DNA from 3 places in the Photobacterium sp. GB-1 genome. Region 1 is predicted to be linked to each of the others. Evidence: riboswitches for the same ligand, from Rfam matches in the RefSeq annotation. Region 1 holds a riboswitch; each other region holds the start of a gene.
The links. A riboswitch is a leader RNA that binds a small molecule or an ion and turns the genes downstream of it on or off. The one in region 1 is predicted to bind thiamine pyrophosphate.

Region 1 (3,278 bases):
AATGCAGCGCACCACAACATTGCTGAACACAATTACAGAACAACTTACTCAGTCACAAGATGCAATTTTGTGTGGCAAAAATATGAATCAGCAAAAAGCACAATATCTTCGTAATGTTTTCTATAAGTTTTATGTTCCAACTATCCAGCCTTATTTATCAACACTTGATTCACAATATCGACAAATACAGCCCGTTTTACAGCAGATACTTCAACAATTGAATCAACCGAATATTCACCTCTCCTCACCGATGCAAACCTATATAGCATTCTATGTTGATGGCGATCTGTATCAGCAATTTCATGAAGCCACATTAGCGCACGTTAAATTCTGGCAACGTCTGTTTAAACAATGTAAATTCAAAGTTGGACAATAACTTTATTCTAATTTGATAGAATAACTTTGCTTCAAAAATTTGAGCTTTAAACTAAAATTTAAACTCAGCTTCTACAGTCGCGAAGACAATAAATTTGTATATATTTTCGCTAAGGGATATAGGAGATACGCATGAAGAAAACCAAGAATGAAGCAAAACTTCTCAAAAAAGCATTAGAAATAGGCTTTGCATTCGCGAAAAAACAAGGTTTTGGCGATTTAGACCGCAGTGTTGGCTCTACCGACCGTGTTGAGTGTATTTATCGCTTACTGGTTGATTGTAAACAAATCACTCCTCTTGCCGTGGATCAAGAGGACGGCGTTCATATGAAACATAAGCTGGTTTTATGGATCAGCCGCTTACTTCCGCCCGATCACGAACTTTTAAACTAACCTATCTGCTTGTGTAGCGCACATTCTGTTGCGCTACACATTACATTTAATTGGCAATGCCCTACTTAAAAATATGACTTCGACTATTTCATCACCATAATTTTATTAAAACTGGCTATTGTGCAAGCAAACGCACTGAATTTACTAAAAAATCCAACTTTAATACTTGCCTCGTTACAAGTGACTCGCTAATATGCTTGTCGTTCAGTAGAACATATTACGAGCGTAGCTCAGCTGGTTAGAGCGCTACCTTGACATGGTAGAGGTCGGTGGTTCGAGTCCACTCGTTCGTACCAATTTATGATTAAAACCAGAAATCATAAATATACAATTTGCGTCTGTAGCTCAGCTGGTTAGAGTACTACCTTGACATGGTAGGGGTCGGTGGTTCGAGTCCACTCAGACGCACCAAATATTATGAAGTGATTCACACTTAATCAGTTCATCTTATACGAGCGTAGCTCAGCTGGTTAGAGCGCTACCTTGACATGGTAGAGGTCGGTGGTTCGAGTCCACTCGTTCGTACCAATTAATGATTTAAACCAGTAATCATTAATTAACACGATTTGCGTCTGTAGCTCAGCTGGTTAGAGTACTACCTTGACATGGTAGGGGTCGGTGGTTCGAGTCCACTCAGACGCACCAAATTTAAACAAAAAGCCTGCTTAAAAGCAGGTTTTTTTGTCCTCAAATATAAAGTCTATTCTTTTTTAAACTTGTTCCCATTTCGTTATTACCCACTAAAACAACGCCGACTTTCCACCGCTATTTCATAACTAAAAAGTAAACCAAACCACGTAATTTATGTATTCAAAACACAATACCTCATACGAGTACATTTTCGGTTATAAGCTGATGTAACCCCTTATTTTATAAGTACGTGACAACAAAACGTTTATCTATTAGGATTTGAGAGTTAGTCGGGGGGCATTATGCTGAGATCACAATTTAAGTGGGACCCGTTGAACCTGAACCAGTTAACACTGGCGGAGGGAACTAAATAAACAATATTCGTATTGTTTAGCCAAGTTATCACTGGATCTCATCACTTCACATCAACCGATCCTTTCAGACTTGGCACCGGTTCCTAACGCGTAATTAGGAATCTGTTATGTCATCACACACCAATAATACATCCCATGTTACAACGCCTATCGTTTTAACTATTGCTGGCTCTGACAGTAGTGGTGGCGCGGGTATTCAAGCCGATATCAAAGCTATTTCAGCAACTGGTGGCTATGCTTGTTCGGTGATCACTGCAATTACGGCGCAAAACACCCAAGGTGTTAGTGGTATTCTTCCTATTCCTCTTGTGATGATAGAACAACAGTTAGATGCTGTTTTTACCGATCTCAACATTCAAGCCGTTAAAATAGGCATGCTTGCCGATAGTGACATCATCACGCTAGTTGCGAACAAAATAAAAGAGTACAAGCCACGCTATCTTGTGATTGATCCCGTTATGGTTGCCACCAGTGGTGACTTATTATTACAACAGTCAGCCATTAGTACATTAAAACAAAAACTACTTCCATTAGCTGATCTCATCACGCCTAATTTACCTGAAGCCGCTGCGCTGACAAACAGCGAGATCCCACACAATCATACAGATATGTTGGGATTAGTCAGCAAACTGCGTGACATACAAACAAAAGCCATACTGCTTAAAGGTGGGCACCTAGAAAGTGATTCAGAAAGTAATGATTTATTGATATTAAGTGACGATATTATCGAGCTAAAAACAAAACGTATTGATACCCACAATACCCATGGTACTGGCTGTACCCTCTCTTCAGCTATTGCTTCTTACCTTGCTCAAGGTCATTCGATCGAACAAGCAACACAGCGTGGCAAAGAATATATTACCTCTGCCATTTCAGCCGCTGATCAGCTCAATATTGGTCGTGGTCATGGCCCTGTGAATCATTTTTTCACTCATGATCCAAATAGAGCGTAATAAGTGGAATATCATATAGCCTGATATAAAAAAGCGGTGATTTTACTCACCGCTTTGATTTATATAGTAAATATTATGTGATTACAGTTTTGTCCAAGCATCTTGCCAATAAGCACTGCTTGCTGGGGCATAAGAAGCACTTGAGCACCAACCTGAATTAGGCCACGGTTTACATTGATATAACTGCTCATCGCTAGCACGAACAATATCCCCTTGTTGGTAAACTGTGCCCGCTTGATACGTTGGATATTCTCCCGGCGCAGGTGGCGTCACTTCTGGTTTGACTGAGGTACAACCTTCGGTTGCAATTTGTTTCCAAACACCCCACTCACCCGTTGTTCCCGGCTCTTCACCTTTTGTCCACCAACCTGCTAGCCATACCACACCGTTGTGGCTGACTTCATCTCCTGCAACATAAATACTTTGTGCACTCCATGTGTTTTCGCACACTGCGCTACCTTCAACCGTCACAACACGTTGCGCTTCTGTGGTTTGTTGTGCGCTGTCAGTAATACGGTAATTCAAAGTGTAGTTACCAGCTAGGCTCGTATTG
Region 2 (3,278 bases), on a different contig from region 1:
CTTTTACATCGTCTTTATTAGGCAAGCCTAAGTGTTCTTTGGGTGTCACATAACAAAGCATTGCACAGCCATACCAGCCAATCATCGCCGCACCAATACCCGATGTAATATGATCATAACCCGGTGCGATGTCTGTCGTCAGTGGGCCTAAGGTATAGAATGGCGCTTCATGACAATGCTCTAGCTGCTCTTCCATGTTTTCTTTAATCATGTGCATGGGTACGTGACCGGGGCCTTCAATCATGACCTGCACATCGTATTCCCATGCAATTTTAGTTAACTCACCTAATGTGCGTAGTTCACTAAACTGGGCTTCATCATTAGCATCGGCTACAGAACCTGGACGCAAGCCATCGCCCAGTGATAGTGAAATATCGTATTGCGCACAGATCTCACAAATCTCACGGAAGTGCTGATAGAGGAAGCTTTCTTTATGGTGTGCCAAACACCACTTCGCCATGATAGAGCCGCCACGCGATACAATACCGGTTACACGTTTCGCCGTCATAGGTACATAACGAAGCAGTACGCCAGCATGGATAGTGAAGTAATCCACCCCTTGCTCAGCTTGCTCTAGTAATGTGTCACGGAACACTTCCCAGTTAAGGTTCTCAGCCACACCATTTACTTTTTCAAGTGCTTGGTACATAGGTACAGTACCAATCGGAACAGGGCTATTACGGATGATCCATTCACGCGTTTCGTGAATATTTCGACCAGTTGATAAATCCATTACCGTATCGCCACCCCAACGGGTCGACCAGACAAGTTTTTCAACTTCTTCTTCAATCGATGAACTCACCGCTGAGTTACCAATATTGGCATTCACTTTAACAAGGAAATTACGGCCAATGATCATTGGCTCAGTTTCAGGATGGTTAATGTTGGCAGGAATAATTGCTCGGCCTTCAGCCACTTCTTTACGCACAAACTCAGGCGTAATTTCTTTTGGTAAATTAGCACCAAAGCTCACACCTGGATGTTGTTGGTTTAATACTTCATCACGGTATTTCGCACGACCCATATTTTCACGGATCGCGATATATTCCATCTCAGGCGTAATAATACCTTGGCGCGCATAATGTAATTGCGTCACACAACGCCCAGCTTTTGCACAACGAATACGCGCACGTTCCGCAAAACGTAACTCATCAAGCGTCTTATCATCTAAACGTTCATTGGCATACTCAGAGCTTAACCCTTCTAGTAATTCAGTATCGTCACGCTCTGCGATCCATTGCTCACGCACTAACGGCAAGCCATTATAGATATCGATGTTTTTTTCAGGATCAGTGTAAAAACCAGAAGTGTCGTAAACGCGAATAGGCTCGTTAGGCTCAAAGATAGGATTATCTTTACCGCCACCAACCAAGCTATCAGCTAAAGTGATTTCACGCATAGGAACAAGCACATCAGGACGGCTACCTTGAACATACACTTTCTGTGAGTTCGGGTATGGTTGTGCTGTTAATGATTCAATAAATTGTTTCGCTTCCAGTCTCGCTTGCTTGCGATTCGACATAGCAGTTTCCTTGATTTTTCAATGTAGGGGAAAATGCTTGGCGGATGGGCGTAAACAAGAGGTGTGTACCTAAGTACAGCTATGCAGATGCATACAGTGATCCCTTAAGATATGTAGCAGAAGACATTCTCTCGTTCCCTTCGCAGGTATTAGCCTGATCAGGTTCAACGGATCCCGCAATGCGGTCTCAGCCATATGGCACTCCGACAAGTAGCAATGAGTATAAAGAAGCCGTTATAGTGCAACAACCTTTATACTGAGAAAAATAATAAAAAGTGACAAACAACAAAAAGCCGTGCATCAACACGGCTTATTATTACATTGCATATTTTATTCGTTGTTACTGTGAAATTAATACATCACAACCTAGGTGATTAGCCAAAGAATCACTTAAATCACCAAACAAGTGAAAAGTCGATTTATGGTAACCGGTGATCACTAGGCTAGCATTCAGTTCTTTTGCTAAAGCCTCTATATGCTTTGAAACATCGCCATCTGCAGTATGTATCGCTTTAACTTTATGAGAAGAAGCTGTAATTAAATCAGATAACTCTTTCATGCGTTTTTTTGCAATCGCATCATGCTCTTCTTGTAGCTCAACTTCCACATCAATAAAACTTACGTTTCCGATCCCTGGCTCAACATAAGCAACATGTAAATCAGCGTGATTTTGCTCAGCGATAACGCCAGCTTTCACCATCAATTTATGCGCATTTTTATCTTCAGGATTAACCGCTAATAACACTGTTTGGTAAAGCGACATACCTAGCCTCCTTGAGCTAAGGCTCATAGTAAATTCATTATTTATGATTATGATGCTATAAATATAGCTATACAACTAAGTATTACGCTGACTATTTAATATTAACTTAAATCAATGATTGCATTTTTGGAGAGTTCTCACTTTTCTCGCTAGCGATTATCATGAGCGCTTTCTATCATTACCTAAAAATATAAACGAGATCCCAATGAGCCAATATTTATTACTAGGATTCATCGCGCTTGGTGGTGCATTCGGCGCCTGCTCAAGATACCTCATTTCTGAGCTATGCGTAATGCTATTTGGCCGTGGCTTCCCATACGGTACTTTAACCGTAAACGTGCTGGGCTCCTTGATCATGGGGCTATTGATGTCAGCACTTAATCAAGGAATGATTGAAGCTGCACCATGGCGACCTATTATCGGTTTAGGCTTCCTAGGCGCACTAACAACATTCTCCACGTTCTCAATGGACAATGTTGTCTTGATGCAACAAGGTGAATTTTTCAAAGCAGGCTTAAACATTTTACTTAACGTTATTGTCAGCATTGCTGCTTGTTATGTTGGCTACCAGCTTATGATGAAAAGTTAATAGATAACCGATAAAAAACCGCCTGCATGGCGGTTTTTTTATATCTAAATTAAACGAGTCATCACTTTATGCTAATGAAGAAGAACAACAAGTAATTCATTACTCTATTTAGATTAAAATTCTAAGTAACGCTATATATTTCTTAGCTATGTTTATAGCACTTATCTTCAGACGAAAAAAAAACCTGAATCTTTCGATTCAGGTTTCTTTAATAAAGTGGCGGAGCGGACGGGACTCGAACCCGCGACCCCCGGCGTGACAGGCCGGTATTCTAACCAACTGAACTACCGCTCCACACGGAGATAAAACTTTCGTTTTATCCGATACCTATCGTTCAGAACAAGTATCTTAAATTTGAAGCCTGGCGATGTCCTACTCTCACATGGGGAGACCCCACACTACCA
Region 3 (3,278 bases), on a different contig from region 1:
GGGTAAAAAGCACTAATGAGCAGCAAAGTAGCATTTGCCATAAGGCTAAAATCGCACCTGTCGCTAAATCAAAGTCATAACGCAACGCTTGATATATGGCGAGCTCGATAGTGGTTGATTTAGGACCACCGCCAAGCGACATGATCACGGCAAAGCTGGTAAAGCACAACATAAAGACTAAACCCGCGATATGCGGCAGTTGTTGGCGTAGTCGAGGCCATGCAATTAAGCGAAATTTACTCCAGCCAGTAATACCTAAATGCGCCGCAAGCTGATGTTGCTCTGCGGGGATACCGTCTAGGCTTTGCAGTAGAAAACGAACGGTCAGTGGCAGGTTTAAAAATACGTGCGCCAGTAAGATCCCGCTTAAACCGTAAATGTTTAATGGCGGTAAGCCTAGTATTTCTAGGTTATGACTGATCAATCCACTTTTGCCATAAATCGATAATAAACCAAAAACAGCAACCAAGACGGGCATCACGAGCGTCATCGCAAATAAACGTAATAGCAGAGCTTTTCCTACAAACTGCCGTCGTGAGAGTGCATAAGCAATGGGAATCGCTGGGATGATGCTAAATAGAGTCGACAAGATGGCTTGATAGAAGCTAAATCCTGTTACATGTCGCAGATAAGGATCATGCCATAGTGTTGATAGTTGCCAGTCGTTAGCTTGGCTGATTAAGGCGGTGAGCGCGGCAACAACAACAAAAGTGATCAGCCCGGCACTGATAATGCCGGGCAATAAGGTAATGCGTTTGTTCAAAGTCTTAAACCATTACTGAGTGAGGGCTTGCTGCCACTCTCGGATCCAGGCTTTGCGATGTGTTGCCACTTCGTCGGCACTAAATTCAAGTGCTTTGCTTGGTACGGTGAGTTCATCAAAACCTTTCGGTAGGCTTTGCTTTGTTACTGGATACATCCAGTTGTGGGTAGCAATTTGTGACTGAAAAGCATCACTTACAATAAATTGCATAAATTGATCGGCAAGTTTTGGATGTGGGCTATTTTTCATCTTCGCTGCCACTTCAACTTGCATATAATGGCCTTCTTTAAAGTTAGCCGCTTTGTACTGGTGTTTGTCTTCAGCAATGATGTGATAGGCTGGTGATGTGGTGTATGAAAGCACCATATCTGATTCGCCTTTTAAGAACATGTTATAGGCTTCAGACCAACCCTTAGTGACGGTCACGGTGTGTTTCGCTAGTTGCTGCCACATTTCAGGGGCTTTATCACCGTAGACCGATTTGATCCATAACATTAGACCTTGGCCAGGGGTTGAAGTACGAGGATCTTGATAGATAACGCTGATATTTTGATCTTTGATCAGAGCATCTAAACTCGCTGGTGGGTTTTTCAGTTTATCGCTGTCATACACAAAGGCAAAATAGCCGTAATCATAAGGGATGAAAGTATCATCACTCCAACCTTTAGGAAGCGTGAGCTTACTGGTATCAACATCATTTTTTGCTAATAGGCCGGTATTTTTCGCTTCTGTCATTAGGTTGTTATCTAGCCCTAATAACACATCTGCTTTACTGTTTTTCCCTTCAAGACGAACGCGATTTAAAATCGATACGCCATCTTCTAAAGAAACAAAATTGACCGTACAACCATTACATTGTTTTTCAAACGCTTTCTTTACTACAGGACCAGGACCCCAGTCGGAAGCAAAGGAGCTGTAGGTATAAACATTAAGAGTATTGTCTGAGGCGAAAGCTGAGCTTGCAACTAATGACAGAGAGATTAGGGGAAGAAGAGTGTTTATTTTTTTCACTATGCGCTCCGAGATGTCCTGCATCCTTGGGACAAAAATTGAAAGAGAGAGCGGCACAGGTTTGAGTGCTGTTGCATCATGCAATGGTCAGCGAGCTCGAAAGCATGTTCGAGCATCTCAATTCCTACGCCAGCATTACCTGGTTCAGGTTCAATGGGTCCTGCTATAAAGCACGTATGCCTAACAATCTCAGCCAAATGGCTCCCCAATGAGAACAAACTATTGTACCTGCAACTGTATCGAAGTTATAGCTTCTGATTAAGTTGCCAATTATAGATGTAATGGATCTGAGTGAATTGTAGGTTAGGCGTAATACGATAATGATTAAGGTGTTGTTGTAACTCAGTTAACGATCCAAAATCAGTTTGATACCAATCATAGATAGATGACAGTGTGATGCCATTTTTTGTTATTTTTATTGCTTTTTCACTATTAATAAAACGTGTTGCAGCTTGATCTAACTGGGAGTCTAATCGATCGCTATTAAACGCTTTAGGCAGTAAATCAGGACAACCAAGACTGGCACAGTTGACTGCGTAGTGGATCCTAGGATCTTGCCAGATAGGGCGTAAGATCCGATGTTCAATATCGTTTAAAGTTAGCTTTTTATTATTAATGGTAATAATGGTTTGATCCCATGGTCCAAAGCTAAATAAACCTCCCAATTTAGTGATTGATTTTACAGGGTAATTATCAATAATTAATTGAACGGTTAGGGCGTTATATAAATTAACCCAATAGGCAAATTGAACATCACGATTATAACGGTGAGGATTTTGGGCACTGAGTCGCTTAATATAAGTTGCTAGCTTTTGTTTGTCTGCACTTGATACTTGGTTATAACGAAATAAGGTTTGATCCGGTTGAATGACAAGATATTTATCGAGTAGTTGCTGCCAATCTTGATGACTGATCTTGTTTGTGTTTTTAGGATCATGAGGTTGCCAATATGACCAGAGTTCGGATTTTGGCGCAGCAAAGATCGGCAGAGTGAATAACAGCAGCCAAGTGGCAATAACAATACGCATATTTTTCCTATTAATATAATAAGTAACAATATTGATTAAGACCGTAATAAGTATTGGCTAATTTCATTATCTTTTTGATATTTTAAATAAAAACGCCCTGTTTATATTAAACAGGGCGTCCGATTTCAGATGATGTACGATTACGCTAAGAAGCGAGGAATACGGTTTTCAAAGTCTGTAATTTTATCTTCGTGTTGCAGTGTCAAACCGATATTGTCTAAGCCATTTAATAGGCAGTGACGACGGAATTCATCAATTTCAAAGGTGTACTCTTTACCATCCGCACTGACGATCATTTTTTCAAGATCAACCGTGATCTGTGCGCCTTCATTTTCATCGACATACTTAAATAAAGTGTCAACGTCTTGCTCAGAGAGACGTACGGGCACCATTTGGTTATTGATCGAGTTACCATAGAAAATATCGGCAAAGCTTGGCGCAATCATAACTTGGATACCGTAATCAGCAAGCGCCCA

Region 2: it holds a riboswitch for thiamine pyrophosphate, as region 1 does, so the genes downstream of both, thiC (phosphomethylpyrimidine synthase ThiC) here and thiD (bifunctional hydroxymethylpyrimidine kinase/phosphomethylpyrimidine kinase) in region 1, are expected to answer to the same signal.
Region 3: it holds a riboswitch for thiamine pyrophosphate, as region 1 does, so the genes downstream of both, thiB (thiamine ABC transporter substrate binding subunit) here and thiD (bifunctional hydroxymethylpyrimidine kinase/phosphomethylpyrimidine kinase) in region 1, are expected to answer to the same signal.

Annotation. Positions count from the first base shown of each region.
Region 1 is NZ_PYOB01000028.1:18,880-22,157, reverse strand. Features, by position in the region: gene C9J45_RS18970 (DUF3080 domain-containing protein) at 1-376, shown strand, start outside; gene C9J45_RS18965 (DUF5062 family protein) at 508-768, shown strand; tRNA gene C9J45_RS18960 (tRNA-Val) at 988-1,064, shown strand; tRNA gene C9J45_RS18955 (tRNA-Val) at 1,103-1,179, shown strand; tRNA gene C9J45_RS18950 (tRNA-Val) at 1,220-1,296, shown strand; tRNA gene C9J45_RS18945 (tRNA-Val) at 1,337-1,413, shown strand; TPP riboswitch at 1,680-1,780, shown strand; gene thiD (bifunctional hydroxymethylpyrimidine kinase/phosphomethylpyrimidine kinase) at 1,880-2,725, shown strand; gene C9J45_RS18935 (M66 family metalloprotease) at 2,807-3,278, opposite strand, start outside.
Region 2 is NZ_PYOB01000016.1:73-3,350, reverse strand. Features, by position in the region: gene thiC (phosphomethylpyrimidine synthase ThiC) at 1-1,522, opposite strand, end outside; TPP riboswitch at 1,641-1,738, opposite strand; gene C9J45_RS14650 (universal stress protein) at 1,863-2,285, opposite strand; gene crcB (fluoride efflux transporter CrcB) at 2,491-2,874, shown strand; tRNA gene C9J45_RS14640 (tRNA-Asp) at 3,092-3,168, opposite strand; rRNA gene rrf (5S ribosomal RNA) at 3,234-3,278, opposite strand, start outside.
Region 3 is NZ_PYOB01000013.1:70,938-74,215, reverse strand. Features, by position in the region: gene thiP (thiamine/thiamine pyrophosphate ABC transporter permease ThiP) at 1-763, opposite strand, end outside; gene thiB (thiamine ABC transporter substrate binding subunit) at 776-1,765, opposite strand; TPP riboswitch at 1,879-1,992, opposite strand; gene C9J45_RS13520 (DUF547 domain-containing protein) at 2,020-2,802, opposite strand; gene leuD (3-isopropylmalate dehydratase small subunit) at 2,943-3,278, opposite strand, start outside.